DNA from 3 places in the Lysinibacillus sp. G01H genome. Region 2 is predicted to be linked to each of the others. Evidence: a T-box and tRNA genes for the amino acid it is inferred to sense, from the RefSeq annotation. Region 2 holds a T-box; the other regions hold tRNA genes.
What was found. A T-box is a leader RNA that pairs with one kind of tRNA and senses whether it is charged. The one in region 2 lies ahead of trpS (tryptophan--tRNA ligase), so its partner is inferred to be a tRNA-Trp.
Positions count from the first base shown of each region.

Region 1: it encodes a tRNA-Trp, which carries the amino acid that the T-box ahead of trpS (tryptophan--tRNA ligase) is inferred to sense. The anticodon was not compared.
Region 3: it encodes a tRNA-Trp, which carries the amino acid that the T-box ahead of trpS (tryptophan--tRNA ligase) is inferred to sense. The anticodon was not compared.

Region 1 covers NZ_CP118397.1:251,480-262,021, reverse strand. The annotation lists gene PSR12_RS01305 (nitric oxide synthase oxygenase) at 1-603, opposite strand, end outside; gene PSR12_RS01300 (hypothetical protein) at 763-933, opposite strand; tRNA gene PSR12_RS01295 (tRNA-Glu) at 1,328-1,399, opposite strand; tRNA gene PSR12_RS01290 (tRNA-Asn) at 1,401-1,477, opposite strand; tRNA gene PSR12_RS01285 (tRNA-Ile) at 1,485-1,558, opposite strand; tRNA gene PSR12_RS01280 (tRNA-Gly) at 1,563-1,636, opposite strand; tRNA gene PSR12_RS01275 (tRNA-Phe) at 1,642-1,717, opposite strand; tRNA gene PSR12_RS01270 (tRNA-Ser) at 1,724-1,816, opposite strand; tRNA gene PSR12_RS01265 (tRNA-Ala) at 1,830-1,905, opposite strand; tRNA gene PSR12_RS01260 (tRNA-Pro) at 1,921-1,997, opposite strand; tRNA gene PSR12_RS01255 (tRNA-Arg) at 2,013-2,089, opposite strand; tRNA gene PSR12_RS01250 (tRNA-Lys) at 2,108-2,180, opposite strand; tRNA gene PSR12_RS01245 (tRNA-Gln) at 2,194-2,268, opposite strand; tRNA gene PSR12_RS01240 (tRNA-His) at 2,278-2,353, opposite strand; tRNA gene PSR12_RS01235 (tRNA-Trp) at 2,402-2,475, opposite strand; tRNA gene PSR12_RS01230 (tRNA-Tyr) at 2,480-2,563, opposite strand; tRNA gene PSR12_RS01225 (tRNA-Thr) at 2,571-2,646, opposite strand; tRNA gene PSR12_RS01220 (tRNA-Asp) at 2,655-2,730, opposite strand; tRNA gene PSR12_RS01215 (tRNA-Val) at 2,738-2,810, opposite strand; rRNA gene rrf (5S ribosomal RNA) at 2,822-2,937, opposite strand; rRNA gene PSR12_RS01205 (23S ribosomal RNA) at 3,005-5,932, opposite strand; rRNA gene PSR12_RS01200 (16S ribosomal RNA) at 6,114-7,665, opposite strand; gene PSR12_RS01195 (SLC13 family permease) at 8,056-9,909, opposite strand; gene nadD (nicotinate-nucleotide adenylyltransferase) at 10,078-10,542, opposite strand, start outside.
Region 2 covers NZ_CP118397.1:748,811-759,352, forward strand. The annotation lists gene PSR12_RS03575 (prolyl oligopeptidase family serine peptidase) at 1-248, shown strand, start outside; gene PSR12_RS03580 (metal-sulfur cluster assembly factor) at 302-610, shown strand; gene PSR12_RS03585 (Crp/Fnr family transcriptional regulator) at 676-1,362, opposite strand; gene PSR12_RS03590 (ATP-dependent Clp protease ATP-binding subunit) at 1,632-3,758, shown strand; gene PSR12_RS03595 (YjzD family protein) at 3,808-4,002, opposite strand; gene PSR12_RS03600 (beta-ketoacyl-ACP synthase III) at 4,455-5,393, shown strand; gene fabF (beta-ketoacyl-ACP synthase II) at 5,424-6,665, shown strand; gene PSR12_RS03610 (YuzI family membrane protein) at 6,772-6,993, shown strand; gene trpS (tryptophan--tRNA ligase) at 6,996-7,985, opposite strand; T-box leader at 8,101-8,322, opposite strand; gene spxA (transcriptional regulator SpxA) at 8,814-9,209, shown strand; gene mecA (adaptor protein MecA) at 9,643-10,311, shown strand; gene PSR12_RS03630 (competence protein CoiA) at 10,506-10,542, shown strand, end outside.
Region 3 covers NZ_CP118397.1:3,880,839-3,891,380, forward strand. The annotation lists gene PSR12_RS19725 (type I restriction-modification system subunit M) at 1-242, opposite strand, end outside; gene PSR12_RS19730 (hypothetical protein) at 407-592, shown strand; gene PSR12_RS19735 (hypothetical protein) at 709-1,005, shown strand; tRNA gene PSR12_RS19740 (tRNA-Leu) at 1,940-2,020, opposite strand; tRNA gene PSR12_RS19745 (tRNA-Cys) at 2,068-2,141, opposite strand; tRNA gene PSR12_RS19750 (tRNA-Gly) at 2,151-2,225, opposite strand; tRNA gene PSR12_RS19755 (tRNA-Gln) at 2,231-2,305, opposite strand; tRNA gene PSR12_RS19760 (tRNA-His) at 2,310-2,385, opposite strand; tRNA gene PSR12_RS19765 (tRNA-His) at 2,421-2,496, opposite strand; tRNA gene PSR12_RS19770 (tRNA-Trp) at 2,509-2,582, opposite strand; tRNA gene PSR12_RS19775 (tRNA-Tyr) at 2,596-2,679, opposite strand; tRNA gene PSR12_RS19780 (tRNA-Thr) at 2,689-2,764, opposite strand; tRNA gene PSR12_RS19785 (tRNA-Phe) at 2,777-2,849, opposite strand; tRNA gene PSR12_RS19790 (tRNA-Asp) at 2,861-2,936, opposite strand; tRNA gene PSR12_RS19795 (tRNA-Met) at 2,940-3,014, opposite strand; tRNA gene PSR12_RS19800 (tRNA-Val) at 3,041-3,116, opposite strand; tRNA gene PSR12_RS19805 (tRNA-Glu) at 3,135-3,209, opposite strand; tRNA gene PSR12_RS19810 (tRNA-Ser) at 3,234-3,325, opposite strand; tRNA gene PSR12_RS19815 (tRNA-Asn) at 3,331-3,407, opposite strand; rRNA gene rrf (5S ribosomal RNA) at 3,424-3,539, opposite strand; rRNA gene PSR12_RS19825 (23S ribosomal RNA) at 3,651-6,578, opposite strand; rRNA gene PSR12_RS19830 (16S ribosomal RNA) at 6,760-8,311, opposite strand; gene PSR12_RS19835 (nucleotidyltransferase-like protein) at 8,657-9,544, opposite strand; gene PSR12_RS19840 (YgzB family protein) at 9,694-10,047, shown strand; gene perR (peroxide-responsive transcriptional repressor PerR) at 10,070-10,513, opposite strand.

The DNA of each region.
Region 1 (10,542 bases), 500 kb from region 2:
TACAGCATACCACTTCATTCCTAATTTCTCCACATCGATTGACTCTGGATGGCGGATTGAAACCTCTACTACATTTTCTTCAGGAATTACAAACATTTGAGGAGCACGATCATCCACCTGTATAACGATTGGTAGTACATCAAAATCAGTTCCTTTACCTTTCCATCCTAACGACTCACACACTTTTGTAAATTTAATGGACTGCGAATCTCCAATAATGCCTGCCTCTGTTTCATAGCCTGCATAACGAATTAGTTGATGATTCCAAATCCGTACTCTATCTGAAGCAAACACTGTTATAGTTGGACGGATTTTCCCATGATTTGTCGCATAATCAATATGTTCTAGTAATTTTTGAAAAATAGCCTTTTCATCTAAAACATCACGTGCATCTACTACATGCAGTGACTGCCAAAACAGACGTCCAATACACTTATTGCTATTTCGCCATGCCACCCGTGCGCCAAAAACTAGCTCCTCTGTTGTTGGGTGATATTCACCTGCATCCTTAACTGCCTGTAATCTATTCTTTAACCAAAATTCTGATTCATTTTGTTCTGTCTTATATAGACTTAAAAATTGCTGTATCTCCTGTATATTCATATCGATTCCTCCACTTATCCTCATATTAGAGGAACAAAACCACAAGCACCATGAAAATAGTAATTGAAAAAACATACATATTTTATATATGAAATAGTTTGTTCAAATTTACTCTATAGACTCTCTTTCTTAAGAGAATGTAAGGGAGAGGGATCCTAACTATTGTAAAAAGTCTACATTAATCATGTAACCTTCATAGTGTTGTAGCAAAGCAATCAATAGAATTTTTTGTGAAAGATAAAAGTCTTTCCATTTTAGGCTACTTACATGCTGCTGACGCTTGGCTTTCGCGCTGCGGTTAGCCTCTTTCTGGCTAACCCCGGCAATCAAGTAGTCTTCCTCATTTATCCCACAAATAAATTGAAGGTGTTCACTTATGGATGGCTGTTGTAACTGATTCCCTACTCCACATTGAAAATAAGAGCTTATCTCCTCTAAGCATACAGATAATGGGCTTTTTGATCGCTATGCTACTATGAAAAAAGTAAAGACACTTTGCAGAAAAGTTGATTGTAGTGGAGCCAGCGTCACAGATGAGACCCTGGAGCAAACGTAAATGAGTGAAGTGGCTCATCGGACGCCCTCTGGAAAGGAAACTGGCGGAACGGAAATCAACCTCTTACCTTGCTAATAGGTGTCTTTTTCTGCTAGTGATCTTTTCTCAACAACATGAAAAAGGAGAATAGAAAAAAGCATGTAACACACATCTGTGCTACATGCTTGATGACCCGTACGGGATTCGAACCCGTGTTACCGCCGTGAAAGGGCGGTGTCTTAACCACTTGACCAACGGGCCGTGGCTCCGAAGGCAGGACTCGAACCTGCGACAACCTGATTAACAGTCAGGTGCTACTACCAACTGAGCTACTTCGGAATAATGATGGGCCTAAATGGACTCGAACCATCGACCTCACGCTTATCAGGCGTGCGCTCTAACCAGCTGAGCTATAGGCCCATTTTGGAGCGGGTGATGAGAATCGAACTCACGACATCAGCTTGGAAGGCTGAGGTTTTACCATTAAACTACACCCGCAATAATGGTGGGTCAGGACGGAATCGAACCGCCGACACTTAGAGCTTCAATCTAATGCTCTACCAACTGAGCTACTGACCCGAAAAATGGAGGAGGTAGAGGGATTCGAACCCCCGCGCGGTGTTACCCGCCTGTCGGTTTTCAAGACCGATCCCTTCAGCCAGACTTGGGTATACCTCCAAAAATATTACAATGGTGGAGCCTAGCGGGATCGAACCGCTGACCTCCTGCGTGCAAGGCAGGCGCTCTCCCAGCTGAGCTAAGGCCCCATTTATCATGAAAGATGGTCGGAATGACAGGATTCGAACCTACGACCCCTTGGTCCCAAACCAAGTGCTCTACCAAGCTGAGCTACATTCCGTAAACATGATTTTATTGGCGCGCCCGACAGGAGTCGAACCCATAACCTTCTGATCCGTAGTCAGACGCTCTATCCAATTGAGCTACGGGCGCATGCTAATTAAAAAATGATGAGCCATGAAGGACTCGAACCTTCGACCCTCTGATTAAAAGTCAGATGCTCTACCAACTGAGCTAATGGCTCATGAAATTAAAAATGGCTGGGGTACTAGGATTCGAACCTAGGCATGACGGAATCAAAATCCGTTGCCTTACCGCTTGGCTATACCCCAATTTTAAAATGGGGCGACTGATGGGAATCGAACCCACGAATGTCGGAACCACAATCCGATGCGTTAACCACTTCGCCACAATCGCCACTATATAAATTATATTAGCTGTATTATGAACGAGTACCTCAATACCTGGCAGGGGCAGTAGGAATCGAACCCACACCAAAGGTTTTGGAGACCTCTATTCTACCGTTGAACTATGCCCCTAAAATGGTGGAGGGGGACGGATTCGAACCGCCGAACCCTAAGGAGCGGATTTACAGTCCGCCGCGTTTAGCCACTTCGCTACCCCTCCAAGGGAATGGTGCCGGCGATAGGAGTCGAACCCACGACCTACTGATTACAAGTCAGTTGCTCTACCAACTGAGCTACACCGGCAATAATAATGGCGGTCCCGACCGGGATCGAACCGGCGATCTCCTGCGTGACAGGCAGGCATGTTAACCGCTACACCACGGGACCAAAATGATGGAGGATGACGGGCTCGAACCGCCGACCCCCTGCTTGTAAGGCAGGTGCTCTCCCAGCTGAGCTAATCCTCCACAAAAAATAAGCGAAGCGACGTCCTACTCTCACAGGGGGAAGCCCCCAACTACCATCGGCGCTAAAGAGCTTAACTTCCGTGTTCGGTATGGGAACGGGTGTGACCTCTTTGCCATCATCACTTCACTTATTCAGCTGAAAGACTTATTCTTTCAAAACTGGATAAACGGTACATTGAATGTTTCAAACTTTTTTGGTTAAGTCCTCGATCGATTAGTATTCGTCAGCTCCATGTGTCACCACACTTCCACCTCGAACCTATCTACCTCATCGTCTTTGAGGGATCTTACTTACTTGCGTAATGGGAAATCTCATCTTGAGGGGGGCTTCATGCTTAGATGCTTTCAGCACTTATCCCGTCCACACATAGCTACCCAGCGATGCCTTTGGCAAGACAACTGGTACACCAGCGGTGTGTCCATCCCGGTCCTCTCGTACTAAGGACAGCTCCTCTCAAATTTCCTACGCCCACGACGGATAGGGACCGAACTGTCTCACGACGTTCTGAACCCAGCTCGCGTACCGCTTTAATGGGCGAACAGCCCAACCCTTGGGACCGACTACAGCCCCAGGATGCGATGAGCCGACATCGAGGTGCCAAACCTCCCCGTCGATGTGGACTCTTGGGGGAGATAAGCCTGTTATCCCCGGGGTAGCTTTTATCCGTTGAGCGATGGCCCTTCCATGCGGAACCACCGGATCACTAAGCCCGTCTTTCGACCCTGCTCGACTTGTAGGTCTCGCAGTCAAGCTCCCTTGTGCCTTTACACTCTACGAATGATTTCCAACCATTCTGAGGGAACCTTTGGGCGCCTCCGTTACCTTTTAGGAGGCGACCGCCCCAGTCAAACTGTCCGCCTGACACTGTCTCCTGCCCCGCTAAGGGGCATGGGTTAGAATTTCAATACAACCAGGGTAGTATCCCACCGACGCCTCCTTCGAAGCTGGCGCTCCGAGATCTCTGGCTCCTACCTATCCTGTACAAGTTGTACCAAAATTCAATATCAGGCTACAGTAAAGCTCCACGGGGTCTTTCCGTCCTGTCGCGGGTAACCTGCATCTTCACAGGTACTATAATTTCACCGAGTCTCTCGTTGAGACAGTGCCCAGATCGTTACGCCTTTCGTGCGGGTCGGAACTTACCCGACAAGGAATTTCGCTACCTTAGGACCGTTATAGTTACGGCCGCCGTTTACTGGGGCTTCAATTCGCAGCTTCGCTTGCGCTAACCACTCCTCTTAACCTTCCAGCACCGGGCAGGCGTCAGCCCCTATACGTCACCTTACGGTTTTGCAGAGACCTGTGTTTTTGCTAAACAGTCGCCTGGGCCTATTCACTGCGGCTCTCATGCGCTTGCACGCTCAAGAGCACCCCTTCTCCCGAAGTTACGGGGTCATTTTGCCGAGTTCCTTAACGAGAGTTCTCTCGCACACCTTAGGATTCTCTCCTCGACTACCTGTGTCGGTTTGCGGTACGGGCACCTCTCACCTCGATAGAGGCTTTTCTTGGCAGTGTGAAATCAGGAACTTCGTCCATACGGACTCGCCATCACAGCTCAACGTTACAGTGTGCGGATTTGCCTACACACACGCCTTACTGCTTGGACGCGCACAACCAACGGCGCGCTTACCCTATCCTACTGCGTCCCCCCATTTCTCAAACGGTGAGGAGGTGGTACAGGAATATCAACCTGTTGTCCATCGCCTACGCCTATCGGCCTCGGCTTAGGTCCCGACTAACCCTGAGCGGACGAGCCTTCCTCAGGAAACCTTAGTCATACGGTGGACGGGATTCTCACCCGTCTTTCGCTACTCATACCGGCATTCTCACTTCTAAGCGCTCCACCAGTCCTTCCGGTCTGACTTCAACGCACTTAGAACGCTCTCCTACCACTGACATCGTAGATGTCAATCCACAGCTTCGGTGAATCGTTTAGCCCCGATACATTTTCGGCGCAGCGTCACTCGACCAGTGAGCTATTACGCACTCTTTAAATGATGGCTGCTTCTAAGCCAACATCCTGGTTGTCTGTGCAACGCCACATCCTTTTCCACTTAACGATTACTTTGGGACCTTAGCTGGTGGTCTGGGCTGTTTCCCTTTTGACTACGGATCTTATCACTCGCAGTCTGACTCCCGTGTATAAATATCTGGCATTCGGAGTTTGTCTGAATTCGGTAAACCGGGATGGCCCCCTAGTCCAAACAGTGCTCTACCTCCAGTATTCTCATCACGAGGCTAGCCCTAAAGCTATTTCGGAGAGAACCAGCTATCTCCAAGTTCGATTGGAATTTCTCCGCTACCCACACCTCATCCCCGCACTTTTCAACGTGCGTGGGTTCGGGCCTCCAGTAAGTGTTACCTCACCTTCACCCTGGACATGGGTAGATCACCTGGTTTCGGGTCTACGACCACGTACTATTTCGCCCTATTCAGACTCGCTTTCGCTGCGGCTCCGCCTTCTAAAGCTTAACCTCGCACGTAATCGTAACTCGCCGGTTCATTCTACAAAAGGCACGCTATCACCCATTAACGGGCTCTAACTACTTGTAGGCACACGGTTTCAGGATCTCTTTCACTCCCCTTCCGGGGTGCTTTTCACCTTTCCCTCACGGTACTGGTTCACTATCGGTCACTAGGTAGTATTTAGCCTTGGGAGATGGTCCTCCCGGATTCCGACGGAATTTCACGTGTTCCGCCGTACTCAGGATCCACTCAGGAGAGAACGAACTTTCGACTACAGGGCTTTTACCTGCTCTGGCGGACCTTTCCAAGTCGCTTCATCTAACTCGCTCTTTTGTAACTCCGTATTGAGTGTCCTACAACCCCAAGAGGCAAGCCTCTTGGTTTGGGCTCTTCCCGTTTCGCTCGCCGCTACTCAGGGAATCGATTTTTCTTTCTCTTCCTCCAGGTACTTAGATGTTTCAGTTCCCTGGGTCTGCCTTCAAGACGCTATGTATTCACGTCAAGATACTACGCGATTAAACGTAGTGGGTTCCCCCATTCGGAAATCTCCGGATCAAAGCTCACTTACAGCTCCCCGAAGCATATCGGTGTTAGTGCCGTCCTTCTTCGGCTCCTAGTGCCAAGGCATTCGCCGTGCGCCCTTAATAACTTAACCAAGTTATTAAGCCTATAAAAAACTTAAAAAATAAATGTGTTTGTTACAATTTCAATGTCGTTTTATCCAGTTTTCAAAGAACAAGTTTTGAAGTGTTTCATTCAGATAGAATGAACCTTCAAAACTGAACGCAAAACGTAATCGTACAAACCCAAGGTTTGTATTCCGAAATAATCCTTAGAAAGGAGGTGATCCAGCCGCACCTTCCGATACGGCTACCTTGTTACGACTTCACCCCAATCATCTATCCCACCTTCGGCGGCTGGCTCCAAAAGGTTACCTCACCGACTTCGGGTGTTACAAACTCTCGTGGTGTGACGGGCGGTGTGTACAAGGCCCGGGAACGTATTCACCGCGGCATGCTGATCCGCGATTACTAGCGATTCCGGCTTCATGTAGGCGAGTTGCAGCCTACAATCCGAACTGAGAACGACTTTATCGGATTAGCTCCCTCTCGCGAGTTGGCAACCGTTTGTATCGTCCATTGTAGCACGTGTGTAGCCCAGGTCATAAGGGGCATGATGATTTGACGTCATCCCCACCTTCCTCCGGTTTGTCACCGGCAGTCACCTTAGAGTGCCCAACTAAATGATGGCAACTAAGATCAAGGGTTGCGCTCGTTGCGGGACTTAACCCAACATCTCACGACACGAGCTGACGACAACCATGCACCACCTGTCACCGTTGCCCCCGAAGGGGAAACTATATCTCTACAGTGGTCAACGGGATGTCAAGACCTGGTAAGGTTCTTCGCGTTGCTTCGAATTAAACCACATGCTCCACCGCTTGTGCGGGCCCCCGTCAATTCCTTTGAGTTTCAGTCTTGCGACCGTACTCCCCAGGCGGAGTGCTTAATGCGTTAGCTGCAGCACTAAGGGGCGGAAACCCCCTAACACTTAGCACTCATCGTTTACGGCGTGGACTACCAGGGTATCTAATCCTGTTTGCTCCCCACGCTTTCGCGCCTCAGCGTCAGTTACAGACCAGAAAGTCGCCTTCGCCACTGGTGTTCCTCCAAATCTCTACGCATTTCACCGCTACACTTGGAATTCCACTTTCCTCTTCTGCACTCAAGTCCCCCAGTTTCCAATGACCCTCCACGGTTGAGCCGTGGGCTTTCACATCAGACTTAAAGGACCGCCTGCGCGCGCTTTACGCCCAATAATTCCGGACAACGCTTGCCACCTACGTATTACCGCGGCTGCTGGCACGTAGTTAGCCGTGGCTTTCTAATAAGGTACCGTCAAGGTACAGCCAGTTACTACTGTACTTGTTCTTCCCTTACAACAGAGTTTTACGATCCGAAAACCTTCTTCACTCACGCGGCGTTGCTCCATCAGGCTTTCGCCCATTGTGGAAGATTCCCTACTGCTGCCTCCCGTAGGAGTCTGGGCCGTGTCTCAGTCCCAGTGTGGCCGATCACCCTCTCAGGTCGGCTACGCATCGTCGCCTTGGTGAGCCGTTACCTCACCAACTAGCTAATGCGCCGCGGGCCCATCCTATAGCGACAGCCGAAACCGTCTTTCAGTCTCTCGCCATGAAGCAAGAGAGATTATTCGGTATTAGCCCCGGTTTCCCGGAGTTATCCCAAACTATAGGGTAGGTTGCCCACGTGTTACTCACCCGTCCGCCGCTAACGTCAAAGGAGCAAGCTCCTTTTCTGTTCGCTCGACTTGCATGTATTAGGCACGCCGCCAGCGTTCGTCCTGAGCCAGGATCAAACTCTCCATAAAAGAAATTTGATTAGCTCAAATTGTTTTGCTGGCATCATGTTTGATGTCCAAAATTGTGTTTCGTTCACTAGCTAAACTAGTTACTTAAAACTTTATTGATTACGTTTTGCTTGTTCAGTTTTCAAGGTTCATGTTTTGCTTTATTTTAGCGTGTCACCCTGGCGACTTGTATAATACTACACCCTTATTTTTAAAAGGTCAACACTTTTTAATAAAAAACTTTAATTTTTTTATTATCAAAGTAAAACTTCCTATATTAATAACTACCAAATCTATTCACAAGCTAGCTCAATGTTAGACCATGAACTAGAAAATAATTTTATCATAATTTCCTACAAAAAAATAATAGATCTTTAAAAAAACAAAAAACTCGGTAAAGAAACCGAGTTTTTAAAATGGGAAAAAGAACGGGATGGCTATCATCATCACAATAAACATAACAAGTTGTAACGGAACCCCTATTCTTACGAAATCCATAAATTTATAGCCCCCCGCCGTCATTACCAGTGCATTCGTAGGGGAAGCAATTGGCGTAGCAAATGCCATACTTGCTGCAACTGCGACTGCAATCATAAATGTTGTGGGACTAACTTCCATTGCAATGGCTGCACTCATGGCAATGGGTGCAAACAATACAGCAGTTGCCGTATTACTAATAAATTGACCAAAAACAGCTGTCAAAATATAAACTCCTATGAGTACGCCGTATGGTCCGAAACCACCTAAAGCATTAATAATACCATCAGATAAAATGGTCATGCCCCCTGTTTTTTCTAACGCTGTCGCCATTGGTAACATGGCAGCCACTAGCACAATACTTTCAAAATTCATATTGCTATAGGCATCTTCCATGTTTCTCAAGCAACCTGTTAAAATCATAAGTACAGCACCAATCATCACAGAAATGACAGCAGGGAAAATTTCAAATGCCATCAAAATAATCATGAATAACATAATAATCCCGGCAATTCCAGCTTTGCCTGTAGCCGCTGCCACACTTGCGTGTTCTTTCGGCTGTCCGACAACCACGACATCTTGCGTTTCTCTTGCTAACAAAAGTATTTCATCCCATGCTCCCTGTACTAATATTGCGTCTCCAAATTTTAATTTGTGAGATACCATATCCTGAAGCTTGTAACCACCCTTACGATTAATACCAATGATATTTAGATTGTATTTTTCCCGGAATCCAAGGGAACTAACCGTTTCATTGATAAAGCTCGAATTTGGGGTAAGCAATACCTCAGCAATACCCAGATGCTTCGATACCAATTCATCGGCTTCTCCTTCAACTAATCCTTGCATCTCAAGATGATAGTCCTCAACAAAACGACGGATATCCTCTATTTCTCCTTGAACATATAACTCATCCATGGCATGAATGACACTAGTTGGTCCTGCCATTTCTTGATAAGTCATCGGTAGTAAATTAATGCCCTCCTGTGATTTCCGATGAATTTTCATCATACAAAGCATATACTTAGCTGGTAGTTTTAATTCCGCTAACGATGTTTCAATAATAGGTGACGCCTCAGGAACGGAGATTTTAAATAGACGATTATTTAAATCATATTGCTTAATAATTTTTTTTGGTGAAAGTTTATAACCTTCATTGGTCTGTGTACGGTTTTGATCCTTTGGTAATAAAATATTTCTTACAATTACTAAGTAGATAATGCCAGCAATCATCCCCACGATACCAATAGGAGTTACTTCAAAAAAGCCAAGTTTGTTATAGCCTCGATCAACCAATAACTGACTGACAATTAAATTGGTTGGGGATGCAATCAGTGTCATCAAACCAGAAAGACTTGCTACATAGGAGAGTGGTAGTAGAAATTTAGAAGGGCTAATTTTCATACTAATTGCTATACTTACAACGATTGGCATCATTAAGGCGACAGTACCCGTATTACTCATAAATGCACCAACCGATCCTACAATAATAAGTAGTAGCACAAATAACTTCAGCTCACTATTGCCTGACCATTTTAGTAAGAGTTGGCCCGCCATGCCTGCCAGGCCCGTACGTAGGATCCCTGCACCCACGACAAATAACCCTGCAATCATTAAAACTACAGAGTTTGAAAAACCAGCTAATGCCTCCGCGGGCGTCAAAATATCCATAATGACAAATGCTAAAAGTGACACAATTGCTACAAGATCTGCTCGTATTTTATTGGTCACAAATGCGAAAATTGTTGCTCCTAAAATAAGAAATGTTAATGTAAGCTGCACATTCATGAATTCCTTTCTAACATTAATCATTATTAAAAATTGACAGCAAAAAATTTGTACCCATTACTATTTTTATTATAGCTTACCCTGAGCTCTATATGATAAAATTCACCATCTTTTCAAAATTAAAATAAGTGTGGTAGTATCCACACTTATAATGATAGCTACTCTATTTTATTTTTGATAAAGATTATGTTCTTTAATATAGTTGTAACAAGCAGTAGGCAAGAGGTATCTTGGTTCTCCCCCCATTGCAAATTCTTCTCGAATATAGGTAGAGCTAATTTCCATCGCTAGCCCTTTATCTATAAGATGGAATCTTCCATCATCATTATTTCTTAAAATTGGAGAACGACTAATGGTTGATAGCATATCGATGCCATGTCGTGCCATTACAATAAATTTATTCTCCGCTACTAATGCGTCGCCCTTTTTCCATAAACCTGCACCAATATCCACTAGTAAATCAGCACCCATAATAAAATGGACCTCATCCTCCGGGTTCTTCTCTCTAAAGTATTTCATGGTGTCATATGTGTAAATATTCCAGCCTTCTTGATCCATCTCATAGGAATCTGCAATAAAACGATCGTCCTTAGCAATAGCTAACTGGAGCATATTCCAACGATGTGTATCTGC
Region 2 (10,542 bases):
CCCTTGCTAAATATGATGTCAGTTTCACACCAGAAAAATTCGCGGGTCGCCCTGTATTCTTTTGGCATGGAGAATTAGATAAAACAGTTCCTTTTCACGAAACATATAAATTTTATGAATCATTACGGGAATACTATGAAGCAAACCCTGAATATTTAAAATTCATGGTGAACAAAAGGGCTGGACATGCTGTACCACGTGACGGTATGCTAGCAGCTACAGCATGGCTTGCACAGCATTTGGCATAACAGGGTGCATCTGCTATGATAAGGTTAACACTATGATGGAAGGAGAAATACGAATGGATCAGGATATGAAAGATAGCATGTTAGGTGCTTTAGAAAACGTAATTGACCCTGAGCTTGGCATTGATATCGTCAACTTAGGTTTAGTATATGATGTGGAATTAGATGATGAAGGTGTTGCAACTGTTACGATGACACTAACATCTATGGGTTGTCCACTTGGTCCAGTCATTGTGGATCAAGTGAATACGGCGTTAGGTGAACTTCCAGAAGTGAAAAGTACAAATGTTAATATTGTATGGAATCCACCTTGGTCGAAAGATAAAATGTCACGCTATGCAAAAATGGCATTGGGCGTACGTTAAGTTAAAATGGATTATTTAAAACCCTGCTTATTGAAAAATAAGCAGGGTTTTTGCTTGTAACGAAACTAATCGATACGGCATATTTGTAATGGACAATTTTCACAGGCAATTTCATTTTTTAAAAATTGTAAATCATGAATGGTAATAAATCCTTTATCAAAAGTGATAATCTCATGTTTTTTTAAATCATTCAGCATACGATTAATCATTTCCCGACTTGTCGCACACAAATTTGCAATTTCTGTATTTGTTAGCTGAAAATCAATAAAAATCGCGTCATTTTCTACAGGTTTACCATACGTATTGGACAGTCGAATGAGCGTTGAAAATAGAGCACCTTTTTTACCGTTTAACACTAAATCGCGCAAACGACTCTGATGCTTTAAATTTTCTGTTTGTAGCCACTTCATGTATTCCACCATAACAGTCGGCTGCTCTTCTAGTAAATGCTCCAAAGATTTACGACTCAAAACATATAACGTAGAGGGTTCTAAAACTTTGGCAGTCATCGAATTATAGACAAGATTACAAAATAACGAACCTTCTCCTATTATGTTGTCAGGGCCACAAATGCGAATGGTTAATTCCTTGCCCGTCTCGGATTCTTGGCTAATCGAAATAACACCTGATTGGATGTAATAAATTTCTTTTGCCCGTTCACCCTCTAGAAAAATTTTATTTCCTTTATTCACTTTGATAAAAACACCGTGGTTTTGAAAAAGATCTTTAATTTTTTCAAACATATTATCCATTAAAACCATATCTCCAACACATCGCTTTCTTTTTGTAATAAATGGCGATTATTACAAAAGGATAGTGGATTTCGATACTAAAACACAGAAACATATCATTATTATAACGTAAACTTCCATAATAAGTGAAAAATTTTTAGGGCGATTTCTTTGCTAAGCATTGTCGAGTGATGTAAAATAAAGTTAGTCAAAAAAGGTCAAACTTTTTTCATATGAACAAGAGTGGGTATATAAATAATGAGAAATATGAAAATAAAGGAGTGCTAGCTATGCAATTTCAACAAACAGACAATAAAAAACCATTAGAACAATTTGGCCGCAATTTAATTGAAGAAGTAAAAAATGGCAAGATGGACCCTGTGATTGGGCGTGATGAAGAAATTCGAAATGTAATTCGTATTTTAACACGTAAAACGAAAAATAATCCTGTATTAATCGGTGAACCAGGAGTTGGTAAAACGGCGATTGTGGAAGGTTTAGCGCAGCGTATTGTAAAAGGTGATGTACCAGAAGGCTTGAAAGAATGCGTATTATATGAATTAGATATGAGTGCGTTAATCGCTGGTGCAAGTTATCGTGGACAATTTGAAGAACGCTTAAAAGGTGTGCTAAAAGAAGTAAAAGAATCAGAAGGACAAATCATTCTATTTATTGATGAAATTCATACGATCGTAGGTGCAGGGAAAACAGATGGCGCTATGGATGCAGGAAATATGCTAAAACCTATGCTAGCACGTGGTGAATTACACTGTATTGGTGCTACTACATTAGACGAATATCGTATGTACATTGAAAAGGATCCTGCCTTAGAACGTCGATTCCAGCAAGTACTAGTGCGTGAGCCATCTATAGAGGATACAGTATCCATTTTACGTGGTTTAAAAGAACGCTTTGAATTACATCACGCCGTACGTATTCATGACAGAGCAATTGTTGCGGCAGCAGAACTATCCAACCGCTATATTACAGAACGATTTTTACCTGATAAGGCCATTGATTTAATTGATGAGGCTTGTGCAATGATTCGTACAGAAATTGATTCAATGCCACAGGAGTTAGACGCAGTGACACGTCGTATTATGCAGCTTGAAATTGAGGAACAGGCATTGCGTAAGGAAAAGGACGAGGCAAGTAAAAAACGTCTGGAGCAATTACGTGAAGAATTAACAAAGTTAAAAGAATCCTCTGAGGGCATGCGTCAACAATGGGAAGCCGAAAAAGAAAAGCTACACGATATTCAGAAAAAACGTGAAACATTGGATAAATATCGTCGTGATCTAGATGAGGCAGAAAGTAAATATGATTTAAATAAAGCTGCTGAATTACGTCATGGTAAAATTCCGACACTTGAAAAAGACATTCAGGTCCTTGAAAAGGAATTAGAGAACGGTGCAGAATCTCGTATTTTACGTGAAGAGGTAACAGCAGATGAAATTGCTGCAATTGTTTCACGTTGGACAGGAATCCCTGTAACAAAATTAGTAGAGGGTGAGCGTGAAAAACTATTACGTTTAAAGGATACATTACATGAACGTGTGGTTGGACAAGATAAAGCAGTTCAATTAGTGACAGAAGCGGTATGGCGTGCACGAGCAGGTATCAAAGATCCACACCGACCTATTGGTAGCTTTTTATTTTTAGGTCCAACTGGTGTAGGTAAAACAGAACTTGCCAAGGCACTTGCTGCACAATTATTTGATTCAGAGGATCACTTTATTCGTATTGATATGAGTGAATACATGGAGAAACATAGTGTGTCTCGACTTGTTGGGGCTCCTCCAGGCTATGTGGGCTATGAGGAAGGTGGACAACTAACGGAAGCAGTTCGCCGAAATCCTTATTCTGTGGTGCTACTAGATGAGATTGAAAAAGCTCATCCTGATGTGGCGAACATTTTATTGCAAATTTTAGATGATGGGCGCATTACAGATAGTCAGGGACGAATGGTGAATTTTACAAATACAGTAGTCATTTTAACTTCGAATATCGGCTCTAGTTATTTAATGGAGGCAAAGGAAAATGATGCTGCTGTGGAGGACTTAGTTATGACAGCCCTACGACAACATTTTAAACCTGAGCTTTTAAACAGAATGGATGATATCATTTTCTTCCATGCATTATCTACTAAACATTTTACTGCGATTGCCTGGAAGTATGTGGAGCAATTGATTAAACGTGTCGCAGAGCAAGAAATTACTTTATCTGTCGAGCAAGAAGTCATTGATTGGGTAGTAGAGCAAGGGGCAGATGCCCAATTTGGAGCAAGACCACTAAAACGCTTTGTACAGCGACATATCGAAACAGCCGTTGCTAGAGAACTCTTACGCGGAGAAGTTTTACCAGGGGAGACGTTGCATGTGAAAATGCATGAGGGACAATGTGTTGTGGAAAAATAACAGAAAAAACCTGTTCGGCATGAAGCTGAACAGGTTTTTTCTAGCTGAATTAATGATGGTCTGCAGCTTCTGGTGTAGGGTCGTTTGGAATGATTGCTCCAATAATAAAGATAAGGATGGAGAATACAACAGAAACGATTGCTCCAGTTTTGAAATCAAATGGTACACCAAGTACAGAGCTGACTACGTAGTTTAACATAGAAACTAGTAGGAATGACCATATGAACGTTACGATATATTGCATTAATTTCACCTCAACCGAACTTTTTTCATCATAAGGTTTTACTCATATTCATTATCATATCATAACATAAATCAAAAAAAAATGAACCATTTATGTGAAACATGGCGATTTTGTCACAACAAATATGAGATTTAGTATTTTATGTTTGGTAATGTAAAGTATTTAGGAACAGCTCTGAAATAGGGGAATGCGCTCCTAAGCGAGTGAAAAGTGCTCCAAAAAGAAAGGACACCGCTCATACATGATGCAAAGCGCTCTGAAATGCTCCACAAAGTATGATAAAGCTCCTAAATAAGAATAACCTCATTTCATAAATTTCTTCACTTCTATAATCAAAGAACAATACACTTAGCTGCATAAATTTTAAATCATCTTGCGTCATTCCTTTTATATGCGTTATAATTATGACCAGTTACTAATAATTGATAGTAAGAAAGCTGAGGGGTTGCTATATGAACGCTGGTATTATAGGAATAGGCAAATATGTTCCTGAGAAGGTCGTTACAAATTTTGATTTGGAAAAAATCATGGATACTTCTGATGAATGGATTCGTACTCGAACAGGCATTGAAGAACGTCATTTTGCGGCAGATGATCAGGAAACTTCAGATTTGGCAGTAGCTGCGGCAAAAGAAGCTATTGCAAATGCGGGTATTACGCCTGAGGAAATTGGTTTAATTCTTGTAGCAACTGTCACACAGGATCAAACTTTTCCAAGTGTAGCTTGTATGGTTCAGGAACAACTCGGAGCAGTGAATGCTGCAGCAATGGATCAAGCAGCAGCATGTGCAGGATTTATATATAGCTTAGTGACAGCAAAGCACTTTGTTGAGGCAAATGCTTATAAATATGTCTTAGTAGTAGGTGTTGAAAAACTGTCGAAAGTCGTTGATTGGGAAGATCGCAATACAGCTGTATTATTTGGCGATGGTGCCAGTGCAGCTATCATTGGGCAAGTCTCTGAAGGTAGAGGTATTCTATCCTTTGAACTTGGTGCAGACGGTACAGGCGGAAAGAATCTTTATTTAACGAAGCAAGATACAATTGCGATGAATGGTCGTGAAGTGTTTAAATTTGCTGTTCGACAAATGGGTGAATCGGCTGTTAATGTATTAGAGAAAGCAGGATTAACAAAAGAAGACGTTGACTTCTTAGTGCCTCATCAGGCAAATATACGTATTATGGAATCTGCACGTGAGCGTTTAGAGCTACCACCAGAAAAAATGTCAAAAACGATTCATAAATACGGAAATACTTCAGCAGCATCTATTGGTATTTCCTTGGTAGATGAGCTTGAAGCAGGTAAGATTAAAGAGGATGATTTATTAGTCCTTGTAGGTTTTGGTGGCGGCTTAACATGGGGTGCCGTAGCCATGAGATGGGGAAAATAAGTAGGAAAAATGCTTGAGGGGAGTAAGACAATGAGTAAAAGACGAGTAGTAATTACAGGAATTGGCGCAGTTACACCACTAGGAAATAGCATCGAAGAAACATGGGCAAACATTAAAGCTGGTAAATCTGGCATTGGTGAGTTGACACGCTTAAATAAAGATCTTTTTGCAGCAAAAATCGCCGCAGAAGTAAAGGACTTTGATATTGAAAAATACATTGATCGTAAAGAAGCACGTAAAATGGATCGTTTCACACAATACGCATTAGCGGCTTCTATTATGGCAATGGAAGATGCACAGCTAACAATTGATGAAGAGCTAGCTCCACGTGCAGGTGTATGGATTGGTTCTGGTATCGGTGGAATGGAAACATATGAACAACAATTTTTAACATTCCAAGAGCGTGGAGCAAGACGTGTTAGTCCTTTCTTTATTCCAATGATGATTCCTGATATGGCATCAGGCCAAGTCTCTATTCACTTTGGTGCAAAGGGGATTAATTCTTGTTCTGTAACGGCATGTGCTTCAGGCACAAACTCTATTGGTGATGCCTTTAAAGTAATTGAGCGTGGAGATGCTGATGTAATGATTTCTGGTGGTGCTGAATCACCAATCGTAACAATGGCAGTTGCAGGTTTTTGTGCCAATACAGCACTATCATTAAATCAAGATCCACAAGCAGCATGTCGCCCATTCGATAAAAACCGAGATGGCTTTATTATCGGAGAAGGAGCGGGTATTGTCATTTTAGAAGAATATGAACATGCAAAAGCTCGTGGTGCCAAAATCTATGCTGAAGTTTTAGGTTATGGTGCAACAGGGGATGCGCATCACATTACGGCTCCAGCTCCAGAGGGTGAAGGTGCAGCCCGTGCGATGACGCAAGCGTTAACAGATGGTGGTGTAGAGCCATCACAAGTTGATTATATTAATGCCCATGGTACAAGTACGCCATATAACGATTTATTCGAAACGCAAGCTGTGAAGACTGCTTTTGGTGATCATGCGTATAAACTTGCGATGAGCTCAACAAAATCTATGACAGGTCACTTATTAGGAGCAGCTGGTGGTGTGGAAGCTATTTTCACAGCATTAGCCCTTAAAGAAGGGATTTTACCACCTACAATCAATTTAAAAGATCCTGATCCTGAATGTGATTTAGATTATGTTCCAAACGAAGCAAGAGAAGCAAATATTCAATATGCAATGAGTAATTCTCTTGGTTTTGGTGGTCATAATGCAAGTCTTCTATTCAAAAAATATGAAGCATAATAGATAAACATTAAAAAACGTCAGCCAAATTTAAATGGCTGACGTCTTTTTTTATAGTTTTGTGAATAAATGATAAGTAAGAAGAAATAGAAAGGATGCCATTACTATGTTTCGTCTCTTTTTATTTTTAGTAAGTTATGGCTTAATGATCCTCTCTTTAGGGAATCTCATATTGTATTTAAATTACCGCACACTAGGTTATTCATGGAAGGTTGTTTTCAAATTTATTTTTCAAACAACAGAATTTTATATGGCGGTAGGAGCCTGTATCATCATCTGCGCAGTTGTGCTTGATTTGGGCTTTGATCGATCCTCAGACAAGCCGTAAGTTTAGCGACGTGCGCGACCAAGACCCATAGCATCTTCCATACGTTTTAATGTAGCACTAGCAATCGCATTCGCCTTTTCAGCACCTTCATCAAGAATGACATCTAACTCTGATGATTCTACAAGATGATAGAATTTTTCTTGAATAGGTGTTAAGTGTTCAATTACTGCTGTTGCTACACCCTGCTTGAATCCACCATAACCAATTCCCTCATATTTTTTGACTAAATCTTCAACGGCTACCCCTGAAATAGCTGATTCGATTGTCAATAAATTTGAAACACCTGGTTTATTTTCCACATCAAATGCAACGATGCCGTCAGAGTCAGTTACAGCTGATTTAATTTTTTTCTCAATGTCTTTCGCAGTATCTAATAAGCGGATTGTCGCTTTCGTATTTGGATCTGATTTACTCATTTTCCTTGTTGGCTCTTGTAAGGATTTAATGCGTGCACCTGCTTTAGGTAATTGAATTTCTGGAATTGTTAAAACATCGCCAAAGCGTTTGTTAAAGCGTTCTGCAAGGTCACGAGTTAGCTCAATATGCTGCTTCTGATCATCGCCGACAGGGACTATATTTGTGTTATAAAGTAGAATGTCCGCGGCCATTAGCGGTGGATATGTTAAAAGAGCAGCAGATACGCTTTCCTTACCATGTGATTTATCTTTGAATTGTGTCATACGTTCTAGTTCACCGATAGACGCAACACATTGTAACATCCATCCTGCCTGAGCATGCGCTGGCACCTCTGATTGAATAAATAAGGTCGATTTTTTAGGGTCAATGCCAGTAGCAATATAGGTAGCAGCAAGCTTTCGAATACTTTCTCGTAATTCTTTAGGATCTTGTGCAACAGTGATTGCATGTTGATCAACGATACAATAAATGGCGTTCCCTTCATCCTGTAGTGCCGGGAACTGCTTGAATGCTCCTAAATAGTTCCCTAATGTTACGATACCTGTAGGCTGTACGCCAGAAAAAATAGTTGTCATTAAAAATTCCTCCTCGAATTCAATTTCTGTAACATTTGTCACAGCGTTGTCTTCACCTTTCAACTTGGTGATGAAGACAAAAAAACATCATGCGTCCTCATTAGATTTTTTCTAATGAAGGGACGAATGATGTTTGAATCCGCGGTACCACCCAGCTTGCCTAAAAAGGCCACTCAGCTTCGTAACGTGAAGGGACGAGCTTTGCTAATAGCTTCAAGTAGCGTTCACAAAGCTAACTCGGAAGTCCATTCCACATGCATCCACGATCTGTTTACAGCAACCACAGACTCTCTATACGTGAATTAGCATATGTACTACTCTTCGTCAGCGTTTTTCTCAATTTAAATTGTTCAAATTGATTTGATTGCAAAGAATTATATTATAAAGATTCCTTTGTGTAAAGTCAGACTTTTGACGGTGTTTTTTTCCTAGAAAAAATTATATGCTTTTTTTGTTATGTAATTTTGTTATAAATTTATAATTTTTTATTAAAAAATTGGCTAGATGTACACGGGAGATTGACAATTTTCTCGATTGTTTTTCTTAAATGAGAACAACCGAGATATCTGTTTAGATGTTTAAAATGCTTTAAAAATGGGAATGGTAGTAGTAGCACATAAGTTTGAAGAAAATACACTATATTTGAAAGCTGTATAAATAGACAGAATATTTAGCGATAGGTTCAGATTTTTTTTATTGGAACTATATTCAAATACAGCGGAGTACTGTATAATGGTACTGTGTATTTTACATTACATTAATTCTAATTTAACACATTGGTTCTGGTTTATAGATAATGATTTTGAAATGAAAGGATGTGTCAGAATGATCGTAACCCTATTTACATCACCAAGTTGTACCTCTTGTCGTAAAGCGAAAGCGTGGTTAGAGGAGCACGAAATTCCATATACAGAACGTAATATATTTTCTGAACCACTTAGCATAAGTGAAATAAAAAAAATTTTACGTATGACAGAAGACGGAACTGATGAAATTATTTCCACTCGTTCTAAAATATTCCAAAAATTAAATGTTGACGTTGAAAGCTTACCATTACAACGTTTATATGAATTAATTCAGGAATATCCTGGCTTACTACGTAGACCAATCATTTTAGATGAAAAACGTCTACAGGTTGGCTACAATGAAGATGAAATTCGTCGTTTCTTACCTCGAAAAGTTCGAGCATATCAGTTACAAGAAGCACAACGAATGGTGAATTAAACCTTTCTATTCTGAATAATATATGTAATAGATGTTACAGATGTGGAATACATGTTGTGACATCTTTTTTTTATGTTTTACTTCTGTAAAACCTTCTATATGAAGTATAATAATTAATAGGGAAAAGTCATATATTTCCGTAAAAGTATGTTAAACTTGATTTAAGTTAAATAGTTTACTACAATTTCAATAATTCAAATATCTTCTGTGAAACGGTGTATATCCTTTTCATTTTATGACAGAACAGCATACAATAGAGTTAGAGACAACTGTGAACACAAAAATTCATGTTTACGGTTACTCGATGGTTTTACTGTAGTGTGGTCAAAGGTTGAAAAACAAATGCAGTATGAAGGTTAAAAACAAAGAATAAAAGCATACTAATGAAACAAACTGTTTTTCGACATATGACAGTGAAGGGAGATGAGGTCTAGTGGACATCGAACGTGTAAATGAAAATACACTCAAGCTCTTTATTACGTACAATGATATAGAGGATCGCGGCTATAGTCGTGAAGAAATTTGGTACAATCGAGCAAAGGGTGAACAACTTTTTTGGGATATGATTGATGAAGTAAACACGGAGGATTATTTTGATGTAGAGGGTCCGATTTGGATTCATATCAATGCATCTGAAGTAGGCTTAGAAATCATTGTCACACGTGCACATATTTTAAAAGACGGTGAAACATTAGATGGTCATTCGAATTTTGATGAACACAAAGATATGTTTGCACCATTCGATGAAGTTGGAGAGGATCTTCTTAGCCAACTAACTCAATTTGGTGACATGGATGAGTCAGAATTATTTATGGATACAGACATTTATGTTTATAAATTTAAAGATATTGATGAGTTAATCCCTGTCGCAAAACGAATGACAGACGAATTAGTGGATTCCTCATTATTCAAATATGAAAATTGGTACTATCTAGTTGTTGATTTTGGAAACGCAGATGAGGATTTAAATCGTCATGATAGAAATGCAGTTATCAAGGAATTTTTAACACCATCCAATTTTACAATTCATCGTCTAGAGGAGTACGGTGAAAAAATTATGGAATTCAATTGCTTTGAAACAGTTCGAAAATACTTTGCATAGGCAATGAAAAACTAATTATTTTAGACTGTAGTGAAACTCGTAAATGAATCGAGTTTCGCTACAGTCCTTTTTTATGTTTTCAACATCGCAGAGTTTTAAATAAGAGCGCATTTTTAAAATTTCAAGAAAAAACTGCTTTATTTTTGTTTGTGAAAATCCATTCTATTATAGTTGACTAAAAAGGAGCTGATACTATGCTGATTGCCTATAACAATCAACAGCAATTATTTC
Region 3 (10,542 bases), 1.6 Mb from region 2:
ATCATCGACCAGTGCTGCTTTTGCACTTCATTAAATTCAGCTGGCATTTCTGAAAAGATGCCTTTATATTCAAGACCTAAAAATTCCGCTTCTTCTTCTTTTTTTAGTTCTCCTTCATCTAAACCTTTGATGAATAGTAAATATGTTAACTGTTCTATGTTTGTTAAAGGGTTTGTATTCCCCTCTGTCCATAACGTCGTCCAAATGGCATCTATTTTATTTTTAATCTCGCCTGTAATCATGTGAATCCTCCTATTGAAAATACCGTATATATTATATTATCCATGAAAATGGAACTAAAAGCGATAGACTTTTTTTCTAATTAAAGTTGTTTACCCATTGATTATTGCTATTGGGCTAACGGTTCATTTTAGTATAAATTATTTCCAGTGAAAGCAGGGGGATTATGAAACAATTATTTTTGTCATTAAAAGAAGCAGGTTTAATGTTTAAGGGGCATACAGAACAGGGGGAAATTGATTTTATTCTTTGTGAAACCTACGAGATTGGAACGACGGCATCAGTGGATGTGAATACATTCGAAACACTTTTCTCAGATGTAGCAGGTCAGGTACTCATACTTTTAAATTAGGGGTCTCGTCAGGTTTACGCGAATTTACAACGTTAAGCAAATAACATTACCAAACGACGGTTTGGGGACTTTTCTGATATTATTTATTTAAAATAATTTTAATTGGAGTAATAATTATGATGTACGAATTTAAAGTTGGTTGGTGCCCTTTTTGTGACCAGGGGTGGGTTGAAATCGTAAAAAATCAAATGACAGAGGAACTTTTGCTCTGTTGTAATGAATGTGATACAAATTGGAATAATTATGATGAATTTAAGAAGGATGATATTCCGTCTTATTTTCGTCAATATGAAGAAGTAGAGTTTGAAAAAGATTATGAATCAGATGATGATGATTTTCGTTTCAATATAATAAAGCCAACTTATCAAGAAATTATAAATAAAGGTTGGGAAAAATATATATTTAAGGATTAATTAATAATTCATACAAATAATGTTCCCAAATGAAAGTTTGGGCGCACATTAAAAATCCACGAACGCTGGTATATCTACGTTTCGTGGATTTTTGTATGGAAAAGGTTTATGCAGCTTTTTATGCAAGCAACTCAAACACTTAATCTATCAATATTTAAGCGTTTAAGGTTTACCGTTTAGTATGCATAAAATCGTGTATATTTCTTAGCGTTGTCAATCTGCATTTTTCTGGTGCTACCTCAATTAGAGGGTACTCAATACACGATGACTGCTAAAGAAATGGATTATCAAAAGTATCTCGACCAATGGAAAGAGAAAGGGTTATTGAAATAACGGGATCTTTTAGATGAATAAGATAGCCAAACCAGAAGAACATTCTTATTAAATAAGCGTTAAAAATAGAATATTTATTTCACTTATGATAGCTATGATTTTTTGGAGCTGCATCACCAGCGATTTCTTTAATATTATTACTTACAACTCTACTCTGCTATTCCGTAATCATAGTACAAGAAAATTCATAAGTAATTTTTATTAGCTTCAAACTCTTGCACTACTGAAACTTATATCAATGTATAATTTTTCGGTAATCTGCCAAGAATGTTAATAACCCATTCGGTAACTTGATATGAACAGCATCAGGAGAAGAAAAATTAACGCCTCACAATGTACAAACAAAAAAAGCACATGTTTATTTTTCAAACATGTGTTTTTTTTGTTTGCTCACCTTAATCAATCACATTTTCTCGGATCGCAGCTTGTGTAAAAACTTGTGTAAAATGAACCTGCCTATGTGTAAAATGTGTGTAAAATGATTTCAATTCTTATCGTTTCCTATCGTAACCCAAAAAATGCAAAAAGCTCACAAACCCTGTTATATCAAGGTTTATGAGCTTTCGAAACTTTTTAATCGTAACGTAAATTAATCTGATGATACCGGTGGTCGGGGTCGAACCGACACTCCAAAGGAACACGATTTTGAGTCGTGCGCGTCTGCCAATTCCGCCACACCGGCATAATGGAGATAAAAAAAATCGGATAAACCGATTAACAGTTAAAATATGGAGGCGGCAACCGGATTTGAACCGGTGATAAGGGTGTTGCAGACCCGTGCCTTACCACTTGGCTATGCCGCCAGTCATACATGGAGCGGAAGACGAGGTTCGAACTCGCGACCCCCACCTTGGCAAGGTGGTGTTCTACCACTGAACTACTTCCGCAAAAATGGCTGGGGTACTAGGATTCGAACCTAGGCATGACGGAATCAAAATCCGTTGCCTTACCGCTTGGCTATACCCCAACAATGGGGCGACTGATGGGAATCGAACCCACGAATGCCGGAACCACAATCCGGTGCGTTAACCACTTCGCCACAATCGCCATTGTATTATGATGTTTATTAATTTTATATTAGATGGGGCGACTGATGGGAATCGAACCCACGAATGCCGGAACCACAATCCGGTGCGTTAACCACTTCGCCACAATCGCCATAAAATTAATTGGCAGGGGCAGTAGGAATCGAACCCACACCAAAGGTTTTGGAGACCTCTATTCTACCGTTGAACTATGCCCCTAAAATAATAAAACTGGTGGAGGGGGACGGATTCGAACCGCCGAACCCTAAGGAGCGGATTTACAGTCCGCCGCGTTTAGCCACTTCGCTACCCCTCCGGGAAAATCTGGTGCCGGCTATAGGAATCGAACCCACGACCTACTGATTACAAGTCAGTTGCTCTACCTGCTGAGCTAAACCGGCAAAAAAACAAGATGGGTCAGGACGGAATCGAACCGCCGACACTTAGAGCTTCAATCTAATGCTCTACCAACTGAGCTACTGACCCATATTAAAAAATGGCGGTCCCGACCGGGATCGAACCGGCGATCTCCTGCGTGACAGGCAGGCATGTTAACCGCTACACCACGGGACCATTTGGTTGCGGGGGCTGGATTTGAACCAACGACCTTCGGGTTATGAGCCCGACGAGCTACCACTGCTCCACCCCGCGATAATACTATAGTGTTGTTAAAATAATGGTGGAGGATGACGGGCTCGAACCGCCGACCCTCTGCTTGTAAGGCAGATGCTCTCCCAGCTGAGCTAATCCTCCATCTGGGTATTGAAATAATGGTGACCCCTACGGGATTCGAACCCGTGTTACCGCCGTGAAAGGGCGGTGTCTTAACCACTTGACCAAGGGGCCATCGTTTGGAACAAATCAAAGTGCTGGCGGAGAGTAAGGGATTTGAACCCTTGAGACAGTGTTAACCGCCTACACGATTTCCAATCGTGCTCCTTCGGCCACTCGGACAACTCTCCAAGAATGGCTCCGAAGGCAGGACTCGAACCTGCGACAACCTGATTAACAGTCAGGTGCTACTACCAACTGAGCTACTTCGGAATAATTTTGGTATATAGCCTAGCGACGTCCTACTCTCACAGGGGGAAGCCCCCAACTACCATCGGCGCTAAAGAGCTTAACTTCCGTGTTCGGTATGGGAACGGGTGTGACCTCTTTGCCATCATCACTAGACTATTTGAAAGACAATACTTATTATAACATATCTTATAAAAATTACAAGTATATTCTAATATTTTATTCTTTCAAAACTGGATAAACGGTGCATTGAATGTTTCAAACGTTTTGGTTAAGTCCTCGATCGATTAGTATTCGTCAGCTCCATGTGTCACCACACTTCCACCTCGAACCTATCTACCTCATCGTCTTTGAGGGATCTTACTTACTTGCGTAATGGGAAATCTCATCTTGAGGGGGGCTTCATGCTTAGATGCTTTCAGCACTTATCCCGTCCACACATAGCTACCCAGCGATGCCTTTGGCAAGACAACTGGTACACCAGCGGTGTGTCCATCCCGGTCCTCTCGTACTAAGGACAGCTCCTCTCAAATTTCCTACGCCCACGACGGATAGGGACCGAACTGTCTCACGACGTTCTGAACCCAGCTCGCGTACCGCTTTAATGGGCGAACAGCCCAACCCTTGGGACCGACTACAGCCCCAGGATGCGATGAGCCGACATCGAGGTGCCAAACCTCCCCGTCGATGTGGACTCTTGGGGGAGATAAGCCTGTTATCCCCGGGGTAGCTTTTATCCGTTGAGCGATGGCCCTTCCATGCGGAACCACCGGATCACTAAGCCCGTCTTTCGACCCTGCTCGACTTGTAGGTCTCGCAGTCAAGCTCCCTTGTGCCTTTACACTCTACGAATGATTTCCAACCATTCTGAGGGAACCTTTGGGCGCCTCCGTTACCTTTTAGGAGGCGACCGCCCCAGTCAAACTGTCCGCCTGACACTGTCTCCTGCCCCGCTAAGGGGCATGGGTTAGAATTTCAATACAACCAGGGTAGTATCCCACCGACGCCTCCTTCGAAGCTGGCGCTCCGAGATCTCTGGCTCCTACCTATCCTGTACAAGTTGTACCAAAATTCAATATCAGGCTACAGTAAAGCTCCACGGGGTCTTTCCGTCCTGTCGCGGGTAACCTGCATCTTCACAGGTACTATAATTTCACCGAGTCTCTCGTTGAGACAGTGCCCAGATCGTTACGCCTTTCGTGCGGGTCGGAACTTACCCGACAAGGAATTTCGCTACCTTAGGACCGTTATAGTTACGGCCGCCGTTTACTGGGGCTTCAATTCGCAGCTTCGCTTGCGCTAACCACTCCTCTTAACCTTCCAGCACCGGGCAGGCGTCAGCCCCTATACGTCACCTTACGGTTTTGCAGAGACCTGTGTTTTTGCTAAACAGTCGCCTGGGCCTATTCACTGCGGCTCTCATGCGCTTGCACGCTCAAGAGCACCCCTTCTCCCGAAGTTACGGGGTCATTTTGCCGAGTTCCTTAACGAGAGTTCTCTCGCACACCTTAGGATTCTCTCCTCGACTACCTGTGTCGGTTTGCGGTACGGGCACCTCTCACCTCGATAGAGGCTTTTCTTGGCAGTGTGAAATCAGGAACTTCGTCCATACGGACTCGCCATCACAGCTCAACGTTACAGTGTGCGGATTTGCCTACACACACGCCTTACTGCTTGGACGCGCACAACCAACGGCGCGCTTACCCTATCCTACTGCGTCCCCCCATTTCTCAAACGGTGAGGAGGTGGTACAGGAATATCAACCTGTTGTCCATCGCCTACGCCTATCGGCCTCGGCTTAGGTCCCGACTAACCCTGAGCGGACGAGCCTTCCTCAGGAAACCTTAGTCATACGGTGGACGGGATTCTCACCCGTCTTTCGCTACTCATACCGGCATTCTCACTTCTAAGCGCTCCACCAGTCCTTCCGGTCTGACTTCAACGCACTTAGAACGCTCTCCTACCACTGACATCGTAGATGTCAATCCACAGCTTCGGTGAATCGTTTAGCCCCGATACATTTTCGGCGCAGCGTCACTCGACCAGTGAGCTATTACGCACTCTTTAAATGATGGCTGCTTCTAAGCCAACATCCTGGTTGTCTGTGCAACGCCACATCCTTTTCCACTTAACGATTACTTTGGGACCTTAGCTGGTGGTCTGGGCTGTTTCCCTTTTGACTACGGATCTTATCACTCGCAGTCTGACTCCCGTGTATAAATATCTGGCATTCGGAGTTTGTCTGAATTCGGTAAACCGGGATGGCCCCCTAGTCCAAACAGTGCTCTACCTCCAGTATTCTCATCACGAGGCTAGCCCTAAAGCTATTTCGGAGAGAACCAGCTATCTCCAAGTTCGATTGGAATTTCTCCGCTACCCACACCTCATCCCCGCACTTTTCAACGTGCGTGGGTTCGGGCCTCCAGTAAGTGTTACCTCACCTTCACCCTGGACATGGGTAGATCACCTGGTTTCGGGTCTACGACCACGTACTATTTCGCCCTATTCAGACTCGCTTTCGCTGCGGCTCCGCCTTCTAAAGCTTAACCTCGCACGTAATCGTAACTCGCCGGTTCATTCTACAAAAGGCACGCTATCACCCATTAACGGGCTCTAACTACTTGTAGGCACACGGTTTCAGGATCTCTTTCACTCCCCTTCCGGGGTGCTTTTCACCTTTCCCTCACGGTACTGGTTCACTATCGGTCACTAGGTAGTATTTAGCCTTGGGAGATGGTCCTCCCGGATTCCGACGGAATTTCACGTGTTCCGCCGTACTCAGGATCCACTCAGGAGAGAACGAACTTTCGACTACAGGGCTTTTACCTGCTCTGGCGGACCTTTCCAAGTCGCTTCATCTAACTCGCTCTTTTGTAACTCCGTATTGAGTGTCCTACAACCCCAAGAGGCAAGCCTCTTGGTTTGGGCTCTTCCCGTTTCGCTCGCCGCTACTCAGGGAATCGATTTTTCTTTCTCTTCCTCCAGGTACTTAGATGTTTCAGTTCCCTGGGTCTGCCTTCAAGACGCTATGTATTCACGTCAAGATACTACGCGATTAAACGTAGTGGGTTCCCCCATTCGGAAATCTCCGGATCAAAGCTCACTTACAGCTCCCCGAAGCATATCGGTGTTAGTGCCGTCCTTCTTCGGCTCCTAGTGCCAAGGCATTCGCCGTGCGCCCTTAATAACTTAACCAAGTTATTAAGCCTATAAAAAACTTAAAAAATAAATGTGTTTGTTACAATTTCAATGTCGTTTTATCCAGTTTTCAAAGAACAAGTTTTGAAGTGTTTCATTCAGATAGAATGAACCTTCAAAACTGAACGCAAAACGTAATCGTACAAACCCAAGGTTTGTATTCCGAAATAATCCTTAGAAAGGAGGTGATCCAGCCGCACCTTCCGATACGGCTACCTTGTTACGACTTCACCCCAATCATCTATCCCACCTTCGGCGGCTGGCTCCAAAAGGTTACCTCACCGACTTCGGGTGTTACAAACTCTCGTGGTGTGACGGGCGGTGTGTACAAGGCCCGGGAACGTATTCACCGCGGCATGCTGATCCGCGATTACTAGCGATTCCGGCTTCATGTAGGCGAGTTGCAGCCTACAATCCGAACTGAGAACGACTTTATCGGATTAGCTCCCTCTCGCGAGTTGGCAACCGTTTGTATCGTCCATTGTAGCACGTGTGTAGCCCAGGTCATAAGGGGCATGATGATTTGACGTCATCCCCACCTTCCTCCGGTTTGTCACCGGCAGTCACCTTAGAGTGCCCAACTAAATGATGGCAACTAAGATCAAGGGTTGCGCTCGTTGCGGGACTTAACCCAACATCTCACGACACGAGCTGACGACAACCATGCACCACCTGTCACCGTTGCCCCCGAAGGGGAAACTATATCTCTACAGTGGTCAACGGGATGTCAAGACCTGGTAAGGTTCTTCGCGTTGCTTCGAATTAAACCACATGCTCCACCGCTTGTGCGGGCCCCCGTCAATTCCTTTGAGTTTCAGTCTTGCGACCGTACTCCCCAGGCGGAGTGCTTAATGCGTTAGCTGCAGCACTAAGGGGCGGAAACCCCCTAACACTTAGCACTCATCGTTTACGGCGTGGACTACCAGGGTATCTAATCCTGTTTGCTCCCCACGCTTTCGCGCCTCAGCGTCAGTTACAGACCAGAAAGTCGCCTTCGCCACTGGTGTTCCTCCAAATCTCTACGCATTTCACCGCTACACTTGGAATTCCACTTTCCTCTTCTGCACTCAAGTCCCCCAGTTTCCAATGACCCTCCACGGTTGAGCCGTGGGCTTTCACATCAGACTTAAAGGACCGCCTGCGCGCGCTTTACGCCCAATAATTCCGGACAACGCTTGCCACCTACGTATTACCGCGGCTGCTGGCACGTAGTTAGCCGTGGCTTTCTAATAAGGTACCGTCAAGGTACAGCCAGTTACTACTGTACTTGTTCTTCCCTTACAACAGAGTTTTACGATCCGAAAACCTTCTTCACTCACGCGGCGTTGCTCCATCAGGCTTTCGCCCATTGTGGAAGATTCCCTACTGCTGCCTCCCGTAGGAGTCTGGGCCGTGTCTCAGTCCCAGTGTGGCCGATCACCCTCTCAGGTCGGCTACGCATCGTCGCCTTGGTGAGCCGTTACCTCACCAACTAGCTAATGCGCCGCGGGCCCATCCTATAGCGACAGCCGAAACCGTCTTTCAGTCTTTCACCATGAAGTAAAAGAGGTTATTCGGTATTAGCCCCGGTTTCCCGGAGTTATCCCAAACTATAGGGTAGGTTGCCCACGTGTTACTCACCCGTCCGCCGCTAACGTCAAAGGAGCAAGCTCCTTTTCTGTTCGCTCGACTTGCATGTATTAGGCACGCCGCCAGCGTTCGTCCTGAGCCAGGATCAAACTCTCCATAAAAGAAATTTGATTAGCTCAAATTGTTTTGCTGGCATCATGTTTGATGTCCAAAATTATGTTTCGTTCACTAGTTAAACTAGCTACTTAAAACTTTATTGATTACGTTTTGCTTGTTCAGTTTTCAAGGTTCATTATTTAAGTCGTTTTTCAGCGACTTCTTTATATTAACATCTCATTCAAAACATGTCAACAATTTTTTTAAAAAGTTTTTTGTGTTTTTCTGAGTTATTCGTTTATGTCTTAGCGACAATTAATATAATACAATACTAAGATATTATTCGTCAACTACTTTTCTAAAAAAATATCGAGGTATTTTTAGATACCTCGATTACAAGCATACTACAGTCATTGCCCCATTTCTAGAGCATCTTTATTTACCTTGTAATGACGGTGAAATATCCTATCATTTTTCGCTGCAATTGGTTCAATTTGAATATAGCCTTTATCCACTAAGTACTCCACAAACACTTCTAAATCCACTGAGTAGTTCACAAGCTCATGATGATCGTGTAATTCCTGAATGGTCCACATTTCTTTTGTTTGCATGACTTCTAATATATGTTGTGCTCCATCTCGTGTACGAGAATGAATTAAAAACTCACTTGCTAAAAACAACAATTCTAAGCGCTTTTCTATTGGCTCATTACTTGTCACTAGCTCTTCATACAGCTTATAGATGGCTGGCTCAATTTTTTTTACCTGTGCCCAAACAGTTACTTCAGGATACAGGCCACTATCGATAATAGATAAACGACCTAGATGATGCAGGGAGTCCACAACGTGATTATAAGCATCCAAGTAACTTCCTTTATCGAAGTATTCTTTCCCTTCCAAATAGCGACGAATTAACTTTGAAAATTGAATACCTGTTTTAATTTTACGACCACTATACGGAAATTCCTGCAATTCTATTTTTAGTTTATGCAGAAATTCATTCCGATCAAATAATACTCTACCGAAGAATATCCAATCAACAACCTTTCTATTTGAACCGATTAGTAACCATTTTCGAATTAATTTCTCCGTAACAGTATGTAGAGCGATTTTATTTCCTTCATATAAGTAATGTTTTGAAAAGACTGGTTGCTCTGCTTCTTTTACGATAATGAGTAAAACCGTATCAAATGTATCTGTAACGTTACTTTGTTCTTCACGCTTTTCTACTAAAATTACGCCTAATGTATTCGACTGACTCGCACGTTCTTGATATATTGGACGCAGTACTTGCTCCATGTTCAGCCCTCCTTTATTCATATAGGTTCTTTTGTTCCGTTAAAAATTCGACATACTCTAAAAGTATTCCTTCTTTCATTCAGTTCAAAGCTAAAATACTTTGCCCTTATATGTTATAGTAGATTTTAGATTGGGAGGCAAGATGAAATATGAAACCTTATAAAAGTAAAATTAATAAAATTCGTTCATTCGCATTAGCACTAATCTTTTTTGGTTTTATTGTCATGTACGGAGGCATTTTCTTTAAAAACAGCCCGATATTAGTTTTAATTTTCATGTCACTAGGTGTTCTTTGTATTATCGGTAGCACAGTTGTATATGCGTGGATCGGTCTACTGTCAACAAGAGCTATTCAAGTAGAGTGTCCTAATTGCCATAAACATACAAAGGTTTTAGGCCGAGTAGATATGTGCATGTACTGCAATGAGCCATTAACGCTTGATCCTGCTCTAGAAGGTAAAGAGTTTGATCAATCCTATAATAATAAAACAAAAAAATCCTAGCCCTTTTTAAGAGCTAGGATTTTTATTGTACTTTTGCAGTAGCAACTTTACATGATGGACAAGTGCCGTATATCTCTAAGCGATGCGAATGCACATCAAAGCCTGTTACCTGTGATGCAAAATGCTCTATTTCGTCGAGTCCAGGATAATGGAAATCGACGATCTTACCACAGCATTCACAAATCATATGGTAATGATCGTTTGTCACGAAATCAAAGCGACTTGAAGCATCCCCGTAAGTTAGCTCTTTCACAAGACCTACTTCACGAAATACACGCAGGTTGTTATAAACAGTCGCTACACTCATATTAGGGAACTTACCCTCAAGAGCTTTATAAATTTCATCGGCAGTAGGATGTGCCATTGATTGAATTAGATATTCCAAAATAGCATGACGCTGAGGAGTAATACGTACACCAGTTGTTTTCAACGTGTCCAGTGCATCTTGTAAATGCGTTGCAGACATCGTCATGCACCTCTTCCATAAGTATTATT